One region of the Rouxiella sp. Mn2063 genome, then DNA from elsewhere that is predicted to be linked to it. Evidence: predicted binding sites of a transcription regulator. Region 1 holds the regulator's gene; each other region holds the start of a gene.
What was found. Region 1 encodes PhoB, which activates phosphate uptake and scavenging genes when phosphate is short. Its sites were predicted from a motif close to CTGTCATAAAACTGNCNNAT; they were not measured.

Region 1 (8,144 bases):
CGATACCGGCCATGCGCTGATGTAAGCCATCGAGCGTAATTTTGGCTTCTTTATTTTGTTCAAATACGCGTTCGGACAACAGGCCGTAGATTTCTGTACCGGTTAACTCTTCGAGCAGTTCGGCACGATCATTGGCATCAGCATTGAGAAAAGCGGCAAACTGTCCCTGCGATAGCATCATCGATTTGGTGAAGCGGCCAAAATCCAGCCCGGTGAGTTCGGCAATGCGATCGAGCTTATCTCGGACTTTATCAGCAATAATTTTGCCGTCTGCCAGCAGCGCCAGCTCAACTTTTGGCGCTTGTAAATTACCGTCTGGCGACATTTTTGCCCGCCGCTGGCTCCAAAAAGCACGGTAGCCGACGCCTTTGACTTCGAATTCTACTTCTGCCAGTGATTCAGCAGTATGACGCGTCATTAACTCATTCTGCGTCGGTGTCACGTTAAGGCGCGGCGTTTGGTGATAGAGCGCCAGACAAATGGCATCGAGCAGAGTGGTTTTCCCCGCGCCGGTCGGGCCGGTAATAGCAAACAGACCGTTGCTGGCAAAAGGCTCGGCGGTGAAGTCGATTTTCCATTCGCCTTCCAGTGAATTAAGATTTTTTAAACGCAGGCTCAAAATTTTCATTGGGCATCCTCGCCGCTGGCAACCTGTTCAACGATTTGGGCAAACAGGGTACGCATCCGGTCATGACGATTTTCCGTGTCGCTGTTTTCCTGCGCTAATCGGCGTTCAAACACCTCGCTCACGCTTAACTCGGTGAGCGTCTCTTTTTCCTGCTGTTGCAGGCTGTTTTGTCGTTGTTCTTTGCTGCGTCGCAGCAACACCACTTCTACCGGCAGATCGGCGGTGAGCGCTTGAATGCGCCGTTGAATATCGCTGAGATAATCCTGGGTCGCCACTTCGATATCCAGCCAGACGGTTTTGTCGTCCTCTTTCCCAGCGAAAGCGGCTAATTGCTGCTCAATATCGGCCAAAGTTCCTTTGATCATCTGCATCGGCTGGTAAGTCGGCACGGGCAGCGCGTCTACGGTGCTCAGCGCATTCTGGCTAAACTCCAGCAAATAGACGCTTTTGGGGCTGTTTAACTCATCAAAACTTAGGGCAATTGGCGAGCCGCTGTAACGAATATGCTGGCTTTTGGCCACGCACTGCGCGCGATGAATATGGCCGAGTGCGACGTAATCGGCTGGGGGAAACGCCTGTGCCGGGAAGGCATCCAGCGTACCGATATAGATATCACGTACTGAATCGGATGTGGTGACACCAACGGTGGTCAGATGGCCGGTGGCGATAATCGGTAGCGCAACCCCCAGGCGTTCGCGCTCGGCCAGCGCCGCTTGGTACAAACTGGCGTAGTGCGCGGCAATGGCTTCTTGCAAGGCCAGTTGTTTGTCATTACCCGATTGTCCCGCCTGACTGGCAAGCAGGTCGCGCGGGCGTAAAAATGGCACGGCGCAGACAATTGCCCCCGGCTGGCCGTTGCGGTTATTGAGCACCATAATTTGCTGCGATAAATCGTCGCTGACGGTGGCAATAACCTTGGTATTGAGGCAAGAGAGCAGCTCACGAGATTCATTAAGCGTGGCGACGGAATCATGATTACCCGCCAAAATAATGAGCTGGCAGCCGGTGCGTTGTAGCTCAACTACAAAGCGATTATACAATTCACGGGCATAGCTAGGCGGCGAGCCGGTATCAAAAATATCGCCGGCGACGATAACGCCATCAACCTGATGCTGTTCAACTTGCTCGATAAGCCAGCGTAAAAAGGCTTGGTGCTCTGGCGCTCGGCTTTTGGTGAAAAAGTATTGGCCGAGGTGCCAGTCGGCAGTATGAATCAGGCGCATCGCGTTCTCATGGTTAGAGGAAAATAGTGTCGTTAATTATAAACGTCGTATTGGGTGGTTGTCGTTGAAAAATCAGGAAATGATATTTGTATGACGCAAGCCAGACATGTTTACTACACTTAACTTCGGCTTGTAATGATTTTCATAAATATGTCACAAAACTGACGCATAATGTTGCTCGCAATCAAATAAAGATCGCTAACTTATTGGCAGGTTCCACGATGGCAAGACGCATATTAGTTGTTGAAGATGAGGCACCAATCCGCGAGATGGTGTGTTTTGTATTAGAGCAAAATGGCTATCACGCCGTAGAGGCAGAAGATTATGACTCTGCTGTCAGCCGTTTAATCGAACCCTTCCCTGAACTCATCTTGCTAGACTGGATGTTGCCTGGTGGTTCTGGCATTCAGTTTATTAAACATCTTAAACGTGAGGCGTTGACACGGGAGATCCCGGTCATGATGCTTACCGCCCGTGGCGAAGAAGAAGATCGGGTTCGCGGCTTGGAAGTGGGTGCGGATGATTACATCACCAAACCGTTTTCTCCGAAAGAATTAGTGGCGCGTATTAAAGCGGTGATGCGTCGTATTTCCCCAATGGCTGTTGAAGAAGTGATCGATATGCAAGGTTTAAGCCTTGATCCTTCCTCTCACCGAGTGGTTGCTAATGAGCAGGCGCTTGACATGGGGCCTACCGAATTTAAACTACTTCATTTCTTTATGACGCATTCTGAACGCGTTTATAGCCGTGAGCAGCTGCTGAATAATGTTTGGGGCACTAACGTTTATGTGGAGGATCGTACAGTCGATGTACATATCCGCCGTTTACGCAAAGCGTTGGAAGTGAGCGGTCACGACCGGATGATCCAAACCGTTCGCGGAACCGGGTACCGTTTTTCAACGCGCTATTGATTAGTTTCTACGGGGAAACCGTGTGTTAGAACGCCTATCATGGAAGCGCCTCGCGGGTGAGTTGTTTTTATTTTGCTTACCTGCGTTTATTCTCGCCATTTTTATTGGCCATCTCCCTTATCTACTCTTAGTGTCGGTATTTGCGGCACTGGGCTGGAACTACTATAACCAGCTAAAACTTTCTCATTGGCTGTGGCTGGATCGCAGCATTACGCCGCCTAGCGGGATTTGGAGCTGGGAGCCGCTGTTTTATGGTCTAAACCAGATGCAGATGCGTAATCGCCGTCGTCGCCGTGAATTAGCGTTGCTGATTAAGCGCTTTCGCAGCGGGGCTGAATCTTTGCCTGATGCAGTGGTGCTGACCACGGAAGAGGGCAATATTTTCTGGTGTAACGGACTGGCGCAGGTATTACTGGGCTTTCGTTGGCCGGAAGATAATGGCCAGCATATCTTCAATCTGGTGCGTTATCCTGAGTTTCGTTTGTGGATACAGAGTCGTGATTTTAGCCGAGCGCTGAATTTGCAGCTCAATAATGAGCATCATGTTGAGTTCCGTGTCATGCCATATTCTGAAGGTCAGCTGTTGATGGTGGCGCGTGATGTGACACAAATGCATCAGTTAGAAGGAGCTAGGCGCAACTTCTTTGCTAATGTTAGTCACGAATTACGTACCCCGCTAACCGTGGTGCAAGGCTATTTAGAAATGATGGTGGAGGCGAAGCTCGAAGAGCCTTTCCGCAGTAAAGCCTTAGATACCATGCAAGAACAGACGCGACGAATGGATGGGTTGGTCAAGCAACTGCTCACCTTATCGAGAATTGAAGCGGCCACTAATATCGATTTGAATGAGCGAGTCGATGTTCCGGTAATGTTAGGCATGATCGAGCGTGAAGCACAGACGTTAAGTTCAGGTCGCCACGAGATTGTCTTTACCGTTAATAACCAGCTCAAGGTATTTGGCAACAATGACCAGTTGCGAAGTGCTGTTTCCAATCTGGTTTATAACTCGGTGAATCATACGCCAGAAGGCACGCGCATTGAGGTGAGTTGGCAGCAAACACCGCAGGGCGCTAAATTCGAAGTAAAAGATAACGGACCCGGCATTGAAGCACAGCATATCCCACGTTTAACCGAACGTTTCTACCGAGTCGATAGAGCACGTTCGCGGCAAACCGGAGGCAGTGGATTGGGGCTGGCAATCGTGAAGCATGCGCTAAGTCATCACCATGCTCGGTTGGATATTATCAGCCAAATGGGCGTCGGCAGTTGTTTCACCTTTACCTTGCCGCAGCGGTTTATTGTGCCTCATACACAACAAGCTGAAATTTTCGTTAAGAATAAATAAGTTCCACGACTTAGCGGAAAGTTACCGTTTAAAGGCATCATAAAAGTGTGTGAAATGCTGAATTTTTGGTTATTTCACGCACTTTTTCGTTTTTTAGCGCATAACACGCTCATCATTGCTCAAAAATAATACACATCAAATGGCGTGTTTTTTGATTTAACTGGCATTAATTACTGATTCTGCATAATTGTGCAGTGGAAATCTCTGCTTTTATGATCCAGCCTTGCCTTTCCGCACTATAAACGTTTACCTTAAGCGCCGTTGCTCCCCGACACTTCCTGCATATCTGTACGGCTTTATAGCTATATAGCTCCATAAAAACAGAGCTCCCTAAGAACATAGCCTTCTGCATCCGAAGTAACTTGGGCATATCCTTTTAGACAGTGGATGATAATCGTCACCAGGCGTTTTATCCTTTTGAACAGGTAACACGGCACCAATTATGAATTATCGATTAACAAGTAAGGACGTTTGGGCGCTGGGTTTCATGACCTTTGCGTTATTCGTCGGGGCGGGAAATATCATTTTCCCACCGATGGTTGGATTGCAAGCCGGGCAGAATGTCTGGTGGGCAGCTGCCGGATTTATGATCACCGCAGTGGGCTTGCCCGTCATGACCGTGATTGCGCTGGCGCGTGTTGGCGGCGGCATTGATGGCTTGAGTTCACCGATTGGCCGTACCGCAGGCTTAGTACTGGCGACGGTGTGTTATTTAGCCGTTGGCCCACTCTTCGCAGCCCCGCGTACAGCGACAGTATCCTTCGAGTTGGGGATTGCTCCGCTAACCGGCGATGGTGCACTGCCGCTGCTGATTTATAGCCTGATTTATTTCGCGTTAGTCATTTTGATTTCACTCTATCCTGGCCGTTTGTTGGATACCGTGGGTCATATCCTTGCGCCACTGAAAATTGTTGCTTTGGCTATTTTGGGTATTGCTGCCGTTCTGTGGCCTGCCGGAACAGAAATTGCCGCGACGCCAGCTTATCAAAACGATCCCTTCTCTAATGGCTTTGTTAACGGCTATCTGACCATGGACACGTTGGGCGCACTGGTCTTTGGTATCGTGATTGTTAACGCGGCGCGTTCTCGTGGCGTAACCGAAGCGAAGTTGCTCACTCGTTATACCGTTTTGGCAGGGCTGATTGCCGGTGCGGGTTTGATGCTGGTGTACTTGAGCCTGTTTAAACTGGGCCAGGATAGCGCCAGTCTGGTACCTGATGCGCAAAACGGTGCGGTGATCTTGCACGCATATGTACAACATACCTTTGGTGGATTGGGCAGCTTCTTCCTGGCCGCACTGATCTTCATCGCTTGTATGGTAACGGCGGTTGGCCTGACCTGTGCGTGCGCGGAGTTCTTCGCTCTGCACCTGCCGCTGTCATACCGCTCCCTGGTGTTTATCTTAGGTCTGTTCTCTATGGTGGTCTCAAATCTGGGACTGAGTGAACTGATTAAGGTATCAATTCCAGTGCTGACCGGTATTTATCCTCCGTGTATTACGCTGGTGGTATTGAGCTTCACGCTGCGTTGGTGGAATAACCGCTCACGTATTGTCGCCCCTGTCATGTTGGTCAGTTTGCTGTTCGGGATTATCGATGCAATTAAAGCGTCAGCCTTTAAAGCGCTGCTACCGCTCTGGGTCGATAAGCTGCCGCTAGCAGAACAAGGCTTGGCTTGGTTGCCACCTACGTTGCTGGTACTCGTCGTGATTGGTATTTATGACCGCACGGCTGGCCCGCGCAGTGTATCAGTGCATCAGTAAGTCAATATCCCCGTCGTGCTTCAAGTATGACGGGGTATTCACCGCCTTTATGCCACGCCGCAACCGAATCACTTCATGGAGAAGGGATTCGGTTGTTGTTTATGTGAACTCGACAGCATCTGTATATACATGTTAAGAGATTTAACGAATTGGTCACAGAATTCTTCTCGTGGCCTGCTAGCATCTGCCATTAATCCAGACAATCTGGTCTTGAAAATTAATCAGTTAAACCGGAGGCAGGATGCACCCATTGAGTAATCAGCAAGATGTCACCCCTCAGCAACCCAAATTAAAACGCGGATTAAATGCTCGGCACATAAGATTTATGGCGCTAGGTTCTGCTATTGGCACCGGTTTGTTTTATGGATCGGCAGATGCCATCAAGATGGCGGGGCCGAGTGTGTTACTGGCTTATATTGTCGGTGGCATTGTCGCTTTTATTATCATGCGCGCGCTGGGGGAGATGTCGGTTAATAACCCGCAAAGCAGCTCCTTCTCTCGCTATGCACAAGACTATCTTGGACCTATCGCTGGTTATATTACCGGCTGGAGTTACTGCTTCGAGATTCTGATCGTGGCGATCGCCGATGTTACCGCTTTTGGTATCTATATGGGGCTGTGGTTCCCCGGCGTACCGCACTGGATTTGGGTATTAAGCGTGGTATTGATTATTGGTGGTATTAACCTGCTGAGCGTCAAGGTATTCGGCGAGCTGGAGTTTTGGTTCTCGTTGTTCAAAGTGCTGACCATCATTTTGATGATTCTGGCCGGTTTCGGCATTATCTTCTGGGGGATTGGTAACGCCGGGCAACCAACGGGAATTCATAATCTGTGGAGCAACGGCGGCTTCTTTAGCAATGGTTGGTTAGGGACGATTCTATCGCTACAAATGGTGATGTTTGCCTACGGCGGCATTGAAATTATCGGTATTACCGCGGGTGAAGCCGATAATCCGAAGAAGTCCATTCCGCAAGCTATCAACTCAGTGCCTTGGCGTATCTTGTTGTTTTACGTTGGCACACTGTTTGTGATTATGTGTATCTACCCTTGGAATCAGGTGGGCAATCAGGGCAGTCCGTTTGTATTGACCTTCCAGCATTTGGGGATCACGGCGGCAGCCGGTATTCTCAACTTTGTGGTCATTACGGCGTCGCTTTCAGCGATTAATAGTGATGTATTTGGTGTCGGGCGTATGTTGCACGGCCTGGCGGAGCAGGGACAGGCGCCAAAAATGTTCACCAAAGTGTCGAAAAATGGCATTCCTTGGGTCTCAGTCGTGGTGATGCTAGCCGCGATGTTAGTCGCGGTTTACCTCAACTACATTATGCCGGAGAACGTGTTCCTAGTGATTGCCTCGCTGGCGACCTTTGCTACGGTGTGGGTGTGGATTATGATCCTGTTCTCACAGATTGGCTTCCGTCGTTCGTTGAGCCGTCAACAGGCGGCTGAGCTGGCTTTCCCATTACGCGGCGGGGTTTTCACCTCGGTCATTGGTATTATTTTCCTGTTCTTTATTATTGGTCTGATTGGCTATTTCCCAGATACCCGCGTGGCGCTATACGCCGGAATTGTTTGGGTGCTGCTGCTCGTCGTGAGTTATTGGATCATGCAGCGCAGGAAGAGAGCTTAACGCTCCTCTTTACTGGCATTAAAAAGGGTAAGCACTTGCTTACCCTTTTTTATCATTTTAAATCAATGTATTAATAACCGATAGCCGCGCCAGCCGGGCGACGAACGTCATTCGCGCCGTAGAAGTAACCTTCTCGCACTAAACCGGATACTGCGGAGTCATTACCTGAGTTGGCAGGGACAACGCCAGACATGCCTTTTAATCCCACAAGAATCAGCTCAGCCGCGCCCCAAGGGGTTTGCTCAACCATTTTGTAGCCCATTTTTTGCAGCAGGTTCAGACTGTCAGCTGAGACGCCGCGTTGCTCATAGTAGACTTCATCTGGCAACCATTGGTGATGAATGCGCGGAGCGTTAACCGCTTCTTGCGGTGCCATGCCGTAATCAATCACGTTCAGTGCGGTCTGCAAGGTAATGGTGATGATGCGTGAACCGCCTGGAGAGCCCAGAACCATAAAGATTTTACCGTCTTTAGTGATTAAACTCGGGCTCATTGATGATAGTGGGCGCTTACCGGGGGCGATAGCATTACGTGTGCCTTGCACCAATCCATACAGATTTTTTTCACCGACTTTGGTGGTGAAATCGTCCATTTCGTCATTGAGGAAGAAGCCGGTGCCCGGTGCAATCACCACTGAACCGAAGC
Region 2 (8,144 bases), on a different contig from region 1:
CGGGGTAAATACCCCGCGATTACTGTGTTACTTCAGGTTATAACGTGCGGCTGACTTATTGTGAGAAAGATTAGGCTTCAACGCTTGGCGGGCATTTTCCATCGCCTGCCAGTCCTTGATATCCGGCAACGCAGGAATAGTCACTAGCTCGCCCTGGTCGAAACCAGACAGCGACGCATCCACCATATCTTCGGCTGACATGATAATCTCTTGCGGCAAATGCCCAGCCGGAACCCCCGCGACATTCCAGAAATCTGTCGCCGTTGCGCCAGGCAATACCACCTGAACACGAACACCTTTATCCGCTAATTCATGATGCAGAGACTGGGAAAATGCCAGTACGAATGCTTTGCTACCGCCGTACACACCGTTGAGTAATTCAGGTGAAATCGCCACAACAGAGGAAATATTAATGATAGCGCCCTGCCCGCGAGCAGCCATTTGTGGTGCTGCAGCATAACTTAGCTCCATCAGGGAGCTGATGTTTAATGTCACCATTTCGCGCATTTGTGCGATGTCAGATTCTAATAACGGCTGGGCTTTACCAAAACCAGCATTGTTAACCAGCAGGGTAATATTGCCGTCTTGCTTGATGGTATCAGTCAGCTGCGCCAGGTCTGCGCTATTGGTCAAATCAGCGCGTATTGTCGTTACCTGACGCCCCGTCTCTTGACGAATTTTGTTGGCGATGATGTCCATTTTGTCCTGGCTGCGGGCAACCAGCAGTAAGTCGTAACCACGTTTTGCCAAGCGATCGGCATAAATAGCGCCGATACCCGATGAAGCCCCGGTAATTACCGCAGTCCCAAGTGTTGTCATGATTTTTCTCTCTGTAGGATATTTAATAAGTGTATATACACACATTGTCGTTTTTTAACTCCCGCCGCGGCGGGTGAGTTTATAACGGCAATGTTCTGAGCTTTCTGGCGATTCTCTGCAAATGATTCACGTCATCTTCACCGAGCAGTTCAATAAAGCTTGCTTGCGCCTGTTGCCATAACGGCATCGCACGAGCCAGTGTTTCTCGACCACTGGGCGAAATAGCGTAGATATGTTGCTTCGGGCTGGTATCTATCGTCACCAAACCCTCGTTTAACAGCGGCTTTATTGTTCTGAGCAGCGTGGTCCGTTCCATTGTCAGGGTATCTGACATTTCACTCATCGTTGCACCTGACTCATTAGCCAGCATGACCAACAGTGAGAATTGGACAATAGTAATCCCCTCGTTTGCCAGATGACGCTCGTACAGAGGCGTCACCGCCCTGGAGATCATCCGCGAAGAGAAACAACTGCATAATGTAAGAAGTTCGGTGCTGTTCATGACAAGAATAATGATGTGTAGATACACACATGTCAAGTGAACAAAAAAAATAAATCGAGGGTATGCGAATCAACGCTCGTGACGTGGAAAATGCAGTGAAAAACACGTCCGATTACCTTGGCTTTCAACCCGGCATTGCCCTTGATGTAATCGCATAATACTACGTACGATGGAGAGGCCAAGACCGCTGCCGCTGGACGAATTTTGTCTTGAAGTATCAGCGCGGTAGAAACGGTCAAAAATACGTGCTTGTTGCTGTGCATCAATTGGCACACCTTGGTTCTCCACCGAAAGAATCATCTCGTCATCTTGCGAATCGGCACTGATCACCACCGTACTACCGCTATCAGCATAGCGAATCGCATTGGCCAATAGATTCGCCATTGCGCGACGCAACAGATCGGCATCAGCCCACACGCTGCCCTGCTGAGGCAATTGTAATGTCAATTGACGCTCTTCTGCCGGCCCCTCGAAATAATCGGCCAATGGCTGTAAAACTTGTGCCAACTGTAAAGTATCACGATGAATCGCCTGGCTGGCATCTTCCGCCCGCGCCAAGAACAACATATTGTCGATCATCTTCGATAAACGGAGTAACTCCTCAAAATTGGAGCCAAGTAGCGACAAATAATAGTCATTACTCCGATGTTGAGTTAACGCGACTTCGGTTTGCCCCAGCAAGTTACTAATTGGTGTACGCAAATCATGCGCCATATCTGCCGAGACCTGACTGAGCTGCCCAAAGCTGGTTTCTAGCCTGTCCAACATTTGATTAAAAGCGTCCACCAGCGGCCACAGCTCACGCGGGGCGTTATCGAGCGTGATGCGGCGCGACAGATGACGCACATCTATCGTGCTGGTTTCTTTTACCAAACGATGTAACGGTTGCAGACCACGACGCGTTAGCAACCAGACAACTAGCGCAGCGGTTATTGTCGCCAGACTAATCCACAACAAGATTTGTTGGCGATAACTGTTCAAGGTTGCCGTTCGGGAGGTCATCAAACGTCCGGTGATAATCTCTAACTGACCGGGGCCATCGTGGGTCTTGGCTAATGCCGAGGCAGAAATAAACGGAATACCATCAAGACTTTGCTGATGATGAACGCTAGCCAGTGTTAAGGGTTTATCTGCAGGGACGGGGGCTATATTAGGGATAGCGGTATTACCAGGATTGACCTCAATCAGCGGCGGTTGACCGGGGAATTTTAGCACCAGCAGTGACTCGGTATTACCGAGCATATTGCCAAACAAACGGGGTTTATCGTGGATCAGTTGCAACGCATCTTCATTAAGCAGCAAGGTACGAATTTGGTCCATGCGGGTGACGAGTTCGCCATCATCGCGCACGCTGATTTGTTTTGCCAACGACTGATACAGTGCCATGCCAACAATAACCATAATCAGCAGCACGGTGGCAGAAACCAACAGTGAGAGACGTGCGGTCAGTGACAAGGATTTCATTGCCCGTCCTCAGCTTCACAACGGTAACCCACGCCGTGTACCGTATGAATAATCGGTGCGCCAAAAGGCTCATCAACCTTCTGGCGCAAACGACGTACTGCAACATCGACTACGTTGGTGTCACTATCAAAATTCATATCCCACACGCGTGATGCGATTAGCGTGCGGCTCAATACCTGACCGATATTGAGCATGAACAACTGCAATAAATTGAACTCTTTATTCGTAAGATCAATACGGATACCAGCACGTTCAACACGACGTTTTGCCATATCCAATTGTAAATCAGCGACGACAAGCAGCTCGTCGCGTTTAGCATGACTTCCCCGGCGTAGCGCAGTACGAATACGTGCCAACAATTCGGCAAAGGAAAACGGTTTAACCAGATAATCATCCGCTCCCAGCTCTAACCCTTTAATACGGTCTTCGACCGTACCTTTGGCGGTGAGAAAAATAACCGGGGCATTAATCTGTTTATCGAGTGTTTTCATGACTGACCAGCCATCAAGCTCAGGCATCATTACGTCCAATAAGATCAGGTCATAATGATACTCTTGCGCCATAAACAAGCCATCGCGACCGTTTTCCGCCACATCAACAACGTATCCTGATTCGGTCAAACCACTTCGCATATACTCCCGAGCTTTGGGTTCATCATCAATGACCAAAATTTTCATCATTATCTCCACAAAGTCAGGATGCGACTGCTACACACAATGGCTATTAACTGTAATGTCTACAGTATAACCACAGGCACTAAGTTTACCGGTGCATAACTGACATCAACATGAGTTAGTTATGACAAAAGTATGACAGGGGGAAAACGGGCTATAGGCATGTCCGCCTCTTCTCAGGCCCAAGGCCAGGATTATTTCAGCGTTAACCTCACCGGCTAATCTATCCATAAAACATCTTATTCTTCGGCCATCAACTGCTGTACCGTCAGCCCAATCTGTTTAATCGCCTGCTCATAAATATCATTGAGTGGGTGAGCAAAATTGATACGTAAGCAGTTGCGATATTTGCCTGCCGCCGAGAATATCGAGCCAACCGCAATATGGATTTTATGCTCTTCCAACAGACGATTAAGGCGCTGGGTATCTATGCGTTCATCAAGCTCAATCCACAATAAAAATCCGCCTTGCGGGCGGCTAACCCCTACACCACAAGGTAAATACTTATTCACCCAAGAGGTTACCGTACACAGATGACGCTGGTATTGGTTACGCATACGCCGCAAGTGCTGAAGGTAATGCCCCTGTTTAATAAAATCGGTCAGCGCGATTTGCGGCAGTGTGGACGTGGCCCCGGTACTGATGTATTTCATATGCAACGCACGATTGTGGTAGCGCCCCGGCGCAATCCAGCCCACCCGCAGGCCCGGCGCTAACGTTTTAGAGAAAGAGCTGCACAGTAAAACGCGGCTATCTTCATCGAATGAGGTGATCGTTGCCGGGCGCGGGTACTGATAAGCCAGGTCGCCATACACATCGTCTTCAATAATGGCAATATCATAGCGCTGAGCCAGACGTAGCAACGCTTTTTTGCGCTCATCTGGCATGTTGTAACCGAGAGGGTTATTGCAGTTTGGCGTCAATTGAATGGCTTTGATTGGCCACTGTTCGAGCGCTAACTCCAGTGCTTCAATGCTAATGCCGGTGATGGGATCGGTCGGAATTTCCAGCGCTTTCATGCCATAACCTTTGAGGGTTTGCATCGCGCCATGAAAACTCGGGGAGTCGACCGCCACAATATCGCCAACCTCGCACACCGAACGGATGGCAATCGCCAAGGCTTCGTGGCAACCGGTGGTAATCATAATATTATTGGCATCCATATGGCTGCCGCTATCGATCATCAACCGTGCTATCTGTTCACGTAATTCCAACGAACCATAAATGCTGTCATATTTCAGCGCCAATAAGTTCTGATGCTGACTGGCGCGTACCATCGCCCGATTGAGCGGCTTGAGAGTGGGGGCCGTAATATCAGGAGAACCGCGCCCTAATTGCACAAAACCCGGTAATTCTGGGGCGGTAAGCAGATCTAAAACCTGATCCCACTGAGTGATATCGACCGGGCGTTGTGCCGAACGACAACCCGAAGGAAGTGCCGCCTGTAGGCGAGTCGAGGTAACGAAATAGCCGGATTTGGGGCGTGCTTCGACCAACTGTTTTTCTTCCAACACGCGATACGCCTGCTGTACGGTGCTGATACTCACGCCGTGTTCACTGCTGAGAATACGCACAGAGGGCAGGCGGTCTCCCGCCGGATAGAGCCCCTGCTCGATGCGTTCACTCAATACTTGAGCCAGATTTTCATATCGATTCATGCGTATTCTCCACCATTCAAATTTCAAACCAGTACAGATCCTTTCAATTTAGCGCAGTAACTGTCATTTACACTAGATCTGTATGCTTAAAATACTCAATTTCTGAATCTGTAATGTTTTTCTGTCTCATTGCATTCTGTTGCTACAGGGGAAACAGGAGCAAGCAAGATGAAAAACACCATCAAAGAACGTCAATTTTGTGCAGATGAAAAGGTTGTCAGCAGTGGTTTCTCACCGGTAAATCAAACGGCCACCATAAAGCCGGTACCCATGAGCTGGAGAAGCAAAATCATACTCTGGATCGGCGCATGGAATGAGCTGCGTACCACTCGTCGCTTGCTAAGACGGCTTTCTGATACTCAGCTAAAGGACATTGGCTTAACACGCCAGGATATTCATGAGGAATATGAGCGCAAGGTCTGGCCGCATTGGCCGAAATGATCGGCAATCATGGCTCACGCACTATACTGCTTCTAGGTTCATTCACGGGAGAGGCGGTATGCAACAACAATGGCAAGAAGTCGATGAATTCCTCGAACACAGCTTACTTGTGCCAGACGAAAATCTGGCACAAACCTTAGCACTCAATGCCAAGCAGGGTTTACCTGCTCACGACGTTTCCCCTTTGCAGGGGCAGTTTCTGATGCTGATGGTGCAGATTAGTGACGCGCGCAGGATTCTGGAAATCGGAACATTGGGTGGCTTTAGCACACAGTACATGGCGCGAGCACTGCCAACGGACGGTAAATTGGTTACGTTGGAGAAAGAGGCAACCAATGCGGCGATTGCACACGAGAATCTGCAGCGCGCCGGTTTACTGGATAAAACGACCATTATCGTCGGTGCAGCAGCACAAACCCTGCCGACCTTACAGACACAGCCACCATTTGATCTTATCTTCATCGATGCCGATAAACAGAACAGCCTGCTTTATCTGGAGTGGGCTATCGAGCTTAGCCATACCGGCAGCGTGATCATCATGGATAATGTGATACGCGGTGGCGCAATTGTTGAAGCACAACGCGATGTAAGTGCTAACGGTATTCATCAGGCACTCAGCGCAGTGAAAGGATTCGAAACCCTGACCGGTACTGCACTGCAAACGGTTGGTAGCAAAGGCTGGGATGGATTCGCTCTGTTCCGCGTACAGAAATAATCCTTCCTCTTTTTACTTAGGTTATCTGTCGAGCTACGGCGGATAACCTGTTGGTTTGCATCACTTCCATGAAATTGATGACAGAAAGACTAACGTCATCCCTAGCATAAATCTACCAACCGCCTATTATGCTTAGCATCTATCTCTCATAGAGATTAATGATGGAACTCAGACAAATCAGACATTTTTTGGCGGTTGCCGAAGAAGAGAATTTCACCCGCGCGGCACAGCGTTGTCATATCGTGCAATCTGCCCTCTCTACCTCAATCAAAACGCTGGAAGAAGAGCTAGATACCGCGCTTTTTATCCGCACAACTCGTCAGGTTAAGCTGACCGCCGCAGGCCGAACGTTGATGAGAAGTGCTGAGCTGGCAATGCATCATTTGGATAAGGGTCTGGAAGAAGTCAAAGCGATTACCTCGCTAAAACGCGGCACACTGTCCATCGGCAGCGTACAAAGCCTGCCGCCGTTTATTAACCTGCCAGCAGCGCTCTCAACTTTTCTTAAAGGTCATCCTGATTTTGAAGTGAAACTCAGTCAGGGCAGCTCGGCATCGCTTAACGAACAGCTGCTCAATCAGCAAATAGATCTGGCGCTGATGCCGCTCGAAGAAGTCGCCCCACATCTGGCAAATCGGATTGTGGCCTGTGATTCAATCGTGGTGGCATTTTTCAATACCCATCCGCTAAGCGCCCACGAGCAAGTTACGCTGGCGCAGCTGAGTGATTATCCCTTTATCGATTTTGAATCTGGCCACGGCACGCGCAAACTTAACGATCGCGGGTTTAGCGCGCAAAACCTGACGCGACGTATCGCTTTCGAGGTCAGCGATTTGGATACTTTGCTCAATTTAGTGGGCGAGAATTTGGGTATTGCGCTGATACCTAAAGCCGTCGTCAACCAACGCAGCGATCTGCTGTGTTGGCGAGAAATATCGGATGCCGAGCTATGTTGGGAGTTGGTTATTGCCTGGCTAAGCAATGGCCGCTACGACGAGACTGTTCCCGACCGGCCAACCGCCGAGTTTTTATCGATGCTCATGGCTGGATTGTAATCGCCAACGGCTTTCTGGCTATCGCGACAGAGCAGACTTTCTATCGCGATAGCAATTTGCCAAAAATATATAATTTAAACTCGACCAGCGCCCTGTCGTTTTTCTCGACCCGCATTCGTAATAGCGCCCCTTCCCACGCACTTAAAATAAATCGGCTCAACGATGCTGCCGTCAATGAAGTATCGAGTTCACCCTGCGTTTGTGCCTGGGCTAAGCAGTCTTCAAGTATTTTGCTCCATGCATCAAAGTGCTCGATAAGGCGCAGACGAATCGCCTCACTGTGATCGGCAATTTCGGCACTGAGGTTTCCCAACAAGCACCCTTTTTCAAATCCTGACTCGCTAAATTGCGCGATCAATTCATCAAAGTAAGCGGCAAGGCGCGCTAAAGGCGACAGTCGAGTATTGCCGAAAACCTTATCCAACCGAACTTTAGCGCGCTCGAAATAAGCATCAACGATCGATGAGCCAAATATTTCTTTGCTCGGAAAATGATTATAAAACGAGCCCTTAGGGACATTTGCCAAAGCCACGATTCCTTGAATGCCCGTTGCCGCATAGCCATCGCTATGAAATGCACTAAGACCGGCTTGAACCAAATTAACACGGGTGTTTTGGTCAGGCTTTGGTCCCCGACGAGGGGCAGAAGACGTTTTCATTCTGGTTCTCCAACTTACTTGACAACTTAAGACGACTGGTCATATTTTATTTATAGCGAGTTGATGCCGCACTGTCAATCCGACATTCGCTAGAGAAATAGCAAGCTGCCCACGTTGTAAAACAGCGGCAACTCTTTGTTATTCAATATTTTTACCAC
Region 3 (8,144 bases), on a different contig from region 1:
TCCCTTAAAAAATATATATACCCAAAATAATTGGAGTTGCATCAAGGCGGCAAGGGAACGCATCCCGATGAGCTTACACTGGTAAGTGATTCGGGTAAGTGACAAATCTGCCAGGAGCAGATTTGAACGCTGCTTGCAGCGGCCCCAACGGGGTGAGGCCCATGGATGGGCCGAGTAATGTAGCCAACGCAGAAGCAGCTTCAAGTATGACGGGTATAAAGAGGCCTAAACATGCGCACTTCAGATTACTTAAGGTTATTTCTTCTTGCCGCTATCTGGGGGGCGAGTTTTATTTTCATGAGAATTGCAGCGCCTCAATTGGGTGCCGTTAACACTGCATTTTTTAGAGTCTTTTTTGGGTTCATCGGCCTTGGTGTTATTCTTTGCATTATTAGGTCTTCATTTCGTTTCGAGAATAAATTTAAGTCATCATTAATTCTAGGGGTAATCAATTCAGGATTGCCATTTCTGATGTACTGCTTAGCCGCCAAATGGTTACCCGCAGGATATTCAGCCATACTCAATGCCACGACACCGTTAATGGGCGCGCTCATAGGATTTGCTTTTTTTAGTGAGAAATTAACCGCCAGAAAATGGGGGGGGGGTGATATTGGGATTAGTGGGGATCGTTGTCATCACCACTATCGGAGAGATAAATTCTGCCAGCGGTATGATGTACGGCATCATGGCTTGCCTGATAGCAACAGGATGTTACGGCGTAGCAGGCTATCTCACTCGTCTATGGATATCTGACCGCGGTGGCCTTGATCCCAAAATGGTCGCCTTTGGCAGCCAGATAGGCGCCACGCTATTTCTTCTGCCTTTCTTTGTCTGGTCAATGAGTACAGAGACGGTGACCGATAGCGTTCAGATTGATGTGTGGGTGAGTGTCATTGCCCTCGGCGTTATCTGTACCGCACTGGCGTATATTCTTTATTTTAGGTTGATTGCTGATATTGGCCCTTTACGCTCACTGACGGTCACCTTTCTTATCCCGCCCTTTAGCGTACTCTGGGGATATATCGCCTTGGGTGAAACCATAACTAAAGGGTTTATTATCGGCGCAATGATTGTTGGTATTGCCGTGTGGATGATAGCCAGTCCAGGGAAAACCCAGTGAGCAAAGCAACATTTGGACAGTAATCCAGAATTGAGGTATTGCAGATAACGCTGGCCGGTAGCCCCAGCCGTTGGAAGAGATCGGCCAAATGCCAACCGCCGACGCGATTGCCATAATCGCGCCAGGAATAATTAAGCACATCGAGTTTATTAGCCACGGGCGCCAATTGGGCCCCTTCCTGGCAGCCAAAAGAAAAGTGCTCCAGGTTCATTGCCACATAGACCGCCAGTCGCTTGCCACCCGGCCAGCGATAGTCTGGCAAATCGTTCGGACCATGATAATCGTAACGCTGATGATGCCCGAGTGCTGACATCCAAATGGGCGTGGAAATGGGGAAGTGGCGCGGCGAGGGAGAAATCATACAACGCAATTGCGCACCCCAGAAGGAGTGCGGCCTATTATTCTGCTTCTCTATACGGGGTGCTGAACCAACTGCGCACCCCGTACAATATCAATCGGCAAAATCATGATTCGGGAACATCCCACACCTTAGTTGACGGGTGGTAATCCCATTTGGGCGATTTCATTAGTGTGATTTTTGTTCAGGTTTATCTTGCACTGGTCTATGTACGACTGATAATCATCGGCGTCCTCATCTAGCTCAGTAGCAACCGACAGACAGAGTTCATCTCGATAGCCTTTCCAGCTTTTTTGCGCATTCAGGAAGCGCTGGCTATATACATCTCCGGCGGTTTCCGAATTCTCTTCTTTGCCATTAAATGGCCCAACATTGTTCGCTTTTATCCGCTTAACCGTCTCATCTATGAGCGCATCTAATTTTTTACTGCTGGCGTCTTTTTTAGCCGCGAGGCAATTATATGCTGACGGAATATCCTTATTTTGCTTGAAACAAGCGTCACGCTCCGGTCCAGCTGAAAGCTCAGCATGAGCAGCCAGAGGGGTAAGCAGAGAACCAAAGATGATGAGAATTTTTTTCACTGGAGATACCTTATTCTGTGTCTATGGCTTTCAAATGACATATAGACAGAGGAGCTTCTGATATGAGCGATCAAAGCAACTCGTCCATTAATAGCAGCCTGGAAAAGCGCTTTGGCATTGTGCACACCTTGATAGAAAATATCGATTATCACATCCCGAATTTTCTGTTCTAACGACTCCCAGGCAGGTGCCCCTTGAATATGGGAGGTAACACGTACATACAAATTCCGCGCCTCATTAAGCTTTATTTGGTAAGCAAGTTCAAAAAGTCGGATTTGTTGCTGATGGCTAATTTCGCCAACTAAGGGGCCATAGACTTTTACAAACTGCTCCGCCTGGTGTCCTTTAAGGTGAGCCGCTTTTGAACATATTACCGCTTTGTATTCCTCAATACCTGCTTGTCTGAGCGTGGCAAAAATTTCTCCGGTGCTACGGTTTCCCATATCGTAACCTCGACCAAGTGTCACCCCGGACGAACTTGTGGGAGGCCATTGTAATATTCGTGAAAAATTGGGGTAACGACGCTGGCGAAATGGCTCTACAGCAGTAATATAGTCCACTCCCTCAGCATCGAATGTGAGCTGTCCCTGATGAACAATGAGAGGCCCGCCGCTATTTTTAGGATGGAAATGGGAAGCAGCAGCGTCATTAAGAGCCAGCATAAACCACGTGTCTGTAGGTTGAATCAGACCATTCGGTGACATATTTAAAAGACGCTGATACCAGCGGATTGCCTCCGTCGTGGCAATATCACAATGCCCATTCACCACCAACGTTCGCCCTGTTGCCTGCAAGTATCCTGCATTAGTGATCAAGTTTTGAACGGCTTTAACTTCATCAGGATTGTTGATTCCGCAGGATCCTACTGATGAGGAAAGGCGGAAAATATGCGGACCAAGAGGCCTGCGATGAGACATTATTGTTTCCTTATGAATAAAGATGAATGCCCAATGCGTTTTAATGGTTATTTAGTTTTATCTCGTCATTTTTGAATTAACATGAACTGTGATTGTGTATAAAAATAGAGTAGGCAATAAAAAGAGGGTTTATTGCCTACTCTATATCAGAGCCTGTCATTGCCTGCTTTTGATATGTTCTCCTCATCCCCAAACAGCATGCAAACCTACCCCTTCACCAACGCCTGTGCGCAAGCCCATGCCGAGCTCCATGCCCATTGGAAGTTGTAACCTCCGAGCCAGCCGGTCACGTCGACCACTTCGCCAATAAAATACAGACCCGGTACTTTGGTTGCGCCCATAGTTTTGGAGGAGAGCTCGCGGGTGTCGACGCCGCCTAGGGTAACTTCAGCAGTGCGATAGCCTTCGGTGCCGTTTGGCTGGACTTGCCACGCTTGCAGTTGTTCGACCAAGGCCGCCTGCTGCGGTGGGTTAAGTTGTTTAAGCGTGACGTCTGGCAACTGTTCTAAGGTTTGCAGGCATTCGACCAAGCGTTTCGGCAGTAACATCGCTAACGTATTTTTCAGGCTTTGATTCGGATGGTCAGCGCGTTGTTGATTTAGGAAGCCCGCCAAATCTGTGTCAGGAAGTAAGTTAACGCTCACAAACTCGCCAGGTTGCCAGTAACTAGAAAGTTGTAATACTGCGGGACCAGATAAGCCGCGATGGGTAAAGAGGATGCTTTCGCGGAATACCGTGCCGTCTTCGGCGGTGAGTACCGCAGGAACAGACACACCAGAAAGGGTCTGTAAATGCTCTAACAGCGGCTTATGCAGGGTGAAAGGCACAAGACCGGCGCGAGTTGGCAAGACTTTCAGGCCAAACTGTTCCGCCAAGCGATATCCCCAAGGCGAAGCGCCTAATCCCGGCATCGATAGTCCACCGCTGGCAACAACAAGTGAGCGAGCACTCACACTCATTCCATTTAGTTGAATAGTAAAGCCTTGATCGGTCTTTTCGACGCTGCTTATCTCACTACGCAGGCGAATAGTGACGTTGCCCAGCTGGCATTCTTGCTCCAGCATAGACACAATTTGCTGCGCGGAATCATCGCAAAATAACTGACCGAGCGTTTTTTCATGCCAGGCAATCTTGTAGCGATTGACCAGATCGATAAAATTCCACTGGGTATAACGCGCCAACGCTGATTTGCAGAAATGCGGATTGGCCGACAGATAAGCCGCCGGTTCAGCCGTTAAGTTGGTGAAGTTACAGCGTCCGCCGCCGGACATCAGAATTTTGCGGCCCAGTTTTTTACCATTGTCGAGCAGCAGAACTCGGCAACCGCCCTGACCGGCCTGTGCAGCACAAAACATTCCAGCGGCACCTGCGCCAACGACAACAACATCAAACTGTTCCACAGCAACCTCTCTGATTAAAGCGATACTTCCCCGTCATTCTTCTAGCTGAAGTCTGTAGGCGATTTTGTCTTTTGGGCGATTAACGCCAGAAAAAGCGCGCTGATTGTATGCTGTCGCCCTCTTATAAACCAGTAAGCAAACAACTTCGCCATAAATGTAACTATATATTTCAAATAAAAAAGCACATTAAATCAATAAGTTTTCAAATTATTAGTGTCCAAAATCTCGCTATCTAGCCATTCTTTGCCAAAAAAATGTCATATTTTGCTTTTCCCCGCGCCATGTTCTCGCTGATAATGCGCAGCGTTCATGACCACAAACTGGCGTAACAATTATGCTGCATTTATTCGCCGGGTTGGATTTCCATACCGGCCTGTTGTTGATTCTCGCGTTACTGTTTGTGCTGTTCTACGAAGCTATCAATGGCTTCCATGATACGGCTAACGCAGTAGCTACCGTTATTTATACTCGCGCAATGCGCTCGCAACTCGCGGTCGTAATGTCGGGCGTATTTAACTTCCTGGGTGTCATGCTCGGCGGCTTAAGTGTCGCGTATGCCATCGTTCACCTTCTTCCAACCGATCTGTTGCTTAATGTGGGCTCTGCTCACGGCTTGGCTATGGTCTTTTCCATGCTGCTGGCAGCGATCATCTGGAACCTGGGAACCTGGTATTTTGGTTTACCGGCTTCCAGCTCACACACGCTGATTGGCGCGATTATCGGTGTTGGGTTAACCAATGCGTTAGTCACGCACACTTCAGTGGTCGATGCGCTGAATATTCCGAAGATGATCAATATCTTCCTGTCGTTAATTGTCTCCCCACTGGTGGGATTGGCAATCGCCGGGACGATGATCTTTTTGCTGCGCCGTTACTGGAGTGGCACTAAAAAACGTCAACGGATCCACTTCACACCGGCTGAACGTGAAAAGAGTGATGGTAAAAAGAAACCCCCATTCTGGACACGTATTGCTCTGATTCTTTCTGCTATCGGCGTGAGCTTCTCACACGGTGCGAACGACGGTCAGAAAGGCATTGGCTTGATCATGCTGGTACTGATTGGCGTAGCACCAGCAGGCTTTGTGCTGAATATGAATGCCACCGGTTACGATATTAGCCGTACCCGCGACGCAGTCACGCATTTGCAACAGTATTATCAGCAACATGGCGATGCGCTCTCGCATGTCGTGGCGTTGACACCGCTGGTGCCAGCACCGGATGCCAATGCAACATCAACCCCAACCGAGTTCCATTGTGACCCGAAACGGATGATGGAAGCACTTGGCCGCGCACAAGCGCTGTTGACCAATTTGCAAAGCTACAATGACTTAGCACCGGAAGAACGCAGCCATATGCGCCGCCTGCTAATGTGTGTCACCGAAACTGCTGACAAAACCGCTGCATTGAGTGAAACCACATCGCAAGATAAGCGTTTCCTGAAAGACTTACGCGGGGATTTGTTGCAAACCGTTGAATACGCACCAATCTGGATTATCGTCGCCGTCGCTCTGGCGTTGGCTTTAGGTACGATGATCGGCTGGAAACGCGTTGCCACGACTATCGGTGAAAAAATCGGTAAGAAAGGCATGACCTACGCACAAGGATTGTCGGCGCAGATGACCGCAGCCGTCTCCATTGGCGTTGCCAGCTACACCGGCATGCCAGTCTCCACCACGCATGTGCTCTCTTCTGCGGTTGCAGGCACGATGTTAGTAGACGGTGGCGGTGTGCAGGGTAAAACGGTGAAGAATATTATGATGGCTTGGCTGCTCACGTTGCCAGTATCCATTATTCTTTCTGGTGCGCTGTACTGGGTTGCGCTGAAACTGATTTAATTTGAAACCGGTTTAGTTTTGCGGCCTGCGCCTCGCGCAGATGCCATATAAAAAGGCGGGACATGAAACTCATGTGCCGCCTTTTTTATTGCCGTTTTTTTTTCATCGCTGCGGATTACACTCAGTAAACGTACACCAGTCTTACGATTCAATACCAAATCAACATCGCCAACATACTGACCAAAATGAGGCCACATAAGCCGGTCGTGAGCATAAATTGGCCGCGCACTCTTTCGCAGCGGCGAATAAACTCAGGGTCGTGGTGGTCGAGATAACGCTGGGCATAAATGTAACGCACCAATCGTATTTGCTTGCTTGGCTGACCGTGGGTGGTAAAAAAACCGCCGCCATCGACATATTGATAAAGCAAAGGATCACAGCCACGTAGCACCACCAGCAGTGCACGTAAGGAAGAGTAGTAGCGCAGCATATTGACCACAAACACCACAAATAATGCCCAGAATAACGCCATAGGACTGATCATGATTCCTCCTCACTGGCGAGTTTATCCTCCCACAGATGAATCACGTTCTGCTGGGAGTCGCCCCATCTTTTTTATTTATACCCTGCATACGCAGCGCATGGTGACGCACGCTACTCAATATTTAGTGTAGGAAATAGCGGCGGAAAAGTGAGGAAGAACACGATTATTTATTCTCACACCGCTAAATAGAGCCGATGTTCCCTACAAACATCACTTTCCACTCAACGCCTGTAAGCTCGATAATCCGTGATGATAAAGTTCATGCGCGTAAAAATCGGGGATGTTGCTGTCGACAATCGCCTGCGCGACGGCTGCCACATTGTAATTAACCGCTCTAATACTCATCTTTAGTTGGCCGTCGCTAACCTCACCACGCAGCCAGGTTGCTTGTGGTTGGCCCGATTTGATTCTACCGACCGCACCGCAGTTAGCGACGGTAAAATCATCATGATAACCACCGGACAGTTTTCGAATATAAGCGCAATGGGTATGGCCGGTTATCATCGCATCAAATTGATATTGGGCGCTCATCTGCGCTAATAACATCGCATCATAATCAGCGTAAATATATTCTGATACTGACCGGGGGCTGGCATGCACCAGCAATAGATGGAACGGATTATTCTCGCTCCCGACATTCAGTGATAACGACATTGGTAACGCACGCAGCCACGCCATATTCTCAGCACTGACCGTCGCCTTACTGATAGTAATACCCGTAATACGCGCGGTTTGCTCCTCTTCGCTATGCCAAGGCATCGGGCTAATTGCTTTATCGAAGGCCACACGCTCATCGTGATTGCCATAAATAACGGGGATATTACGAGCCTTTAACAGCTCAATGACCTCATTAGGCCAAGGCGCAAAATCAACCAGGTCGCCAAGACAGTAGCAATCCTCAATACCTTGCTTTTGAATATCTGCCAGCACCGCCTGTAACGCCGGCAGGTTGGCATGCACATCGCTAAATATCGCAAAACGGTTATGCCGAGGTTTTAGCTTGGTCATTTTTTCCTCCTTTAGCGCGATCACCACGTAACGTCATGAGAACGAAGACCGCAGCCAGGATGGCAAATAGGGATGCGGTCAGCAGCATCTGTGAAAAACCGCTGCTATAGGCTTGATGAGCAATGGTGCGCAGCGTTGCTGCTAACGTGTCGGGATACATCGCCATCGCGCGATTGATATCACCAGAGACAATGTGGTCGATAAATCCGGGCTGCATTGCGACATGGGCAGAGGCCATTTGCGTATGCAGCGCGCTGCGTACGCCACTGGATAAGATGGCGCCAAGGCTGGCAAACCCGAGCAAAATTCCAGAAAAACGCGCGGTGGTGCTAATCCCAGAGCCCATCCCAGCGCGATCGGGCGCAATGGTGCCCATAATGGCTTTTTGCGTTTCACCATTAAGTATCCCGCCACCGCTGCCGAGCAGCGCCATGCCAATAGT

Region 2: a site for PhoB is predicted at 3,582-3,601, ahead of ACL9RG_RS04375 (heavy metal response regulator transcription factor). Genes of this name have one in related genera too.
Region 3: a site for PhoB is predicted at 4,620-4,639, ahead of pitA (inorganic phosphate transporter PitA). Genes of this name have one in related genera too.

What each region holds. Positions count from the first base shown of each region.
Region 1 is NZ_JBMOUD010000008.1:96,973-105,116, reverse strand. Features, by position in the region: gene sbcC (exonuclease subunit SbcC) at 1-628, opposite strand, end outside; gene sbcD (exonuclease subunit SbcD) at 625-1,851, opposite strand; gene phoB (phosphate response regulator transcription factor PhoB) at 2,073-2,762, shown strand; gene phoR (phosphate regulon sensor histidine kinase PhoR) at 2,785-4,107, shown strand; gene brnQ (branched-chain amino acid transport system II carrier protein) at 4,550-5,869, shown strand; gene proY (proline-specific permease ProY) at 6,111-7,499, shown strand; gene ggt (gamma-glutamyltransferase) at 7,570-8,144, opposite strand, start outside.
Region 2 is NZ_JBMOUD010000002.1:220,198-228,341, reverse strand. Features, by position in the region: gene ACL9RG_RS04390 (SDR family NAD(P)-dependent oxidoreductase) at 28-819, opposite strand; gene ACL9RG_RS04385 (MarR family winged helix-turn-helix transcriptional regulator) at 899-1,258, opposite strand; gene ACL9RG_RS04380 (heavy metal sensor histidine kinase) at 1,391-2,785, opposite strand; gene ACL9RG_RS04375 (heavy metal response regulator transcription factor) at 2,782-3,462, opposite strand; gene ACL9RG_RS04370 (PLP-dependent aminotransferase family protein) at 3,699-5,117, opposite strand; gene ACL9RG_RS04365 (DUF1127 domain-containing protein) at 5,286-5,558, shown strand; gene ACL9RG_RS04360 (O-methyltransferase) at 5,617-6,273, shown strand; gene ACL9RG_RS04355 (LysR family transcriptional regulator) at 6,435-7,328, shown strand; gene ACL9RG_RS04350 (TetR family transcriptional regulator C-terminal domain-containing protein) at 7,369-7,986, opposite strand.
Region 3 is NZ_JBMOUD010000002.1:270,624-278,767, reverse strand. Features, by position in the region: partial or broken gene ACL9RG_RS04655 (DMT family transporter) at 232-1,120, shown strand; gene ACL9RG_RS04650 (hypothetical protein) at 1,056-1,433, opposite strand; gene ACL9RG_RS04645 (lysozyme inhibitor LprI family protein) at 1,610-2,059, opposite strand; gene ACL9RG_RS04640 (peptidoglycan-binding protein) at 2,056-2,976, opposite strand; gene ACL9RG_RS04635 (NAD(P)/FAD-dependent oxidoreductase) at 3,183-4,376, opposite strand; gene pitA (inorganic phosphate transporter PitA) at 4,711-6,210, shown strand; gene uspB (universal stress protein UspB) at 6,359-6,694, opposite strand; gene ACL9RG_RS04620 (metallophosphoesterase family protein) at 6,905-7,702, opposite strand; gene ACL9RG_RS04615 (MFS transporter) at 7,677-8,144, opposite strand, start outside.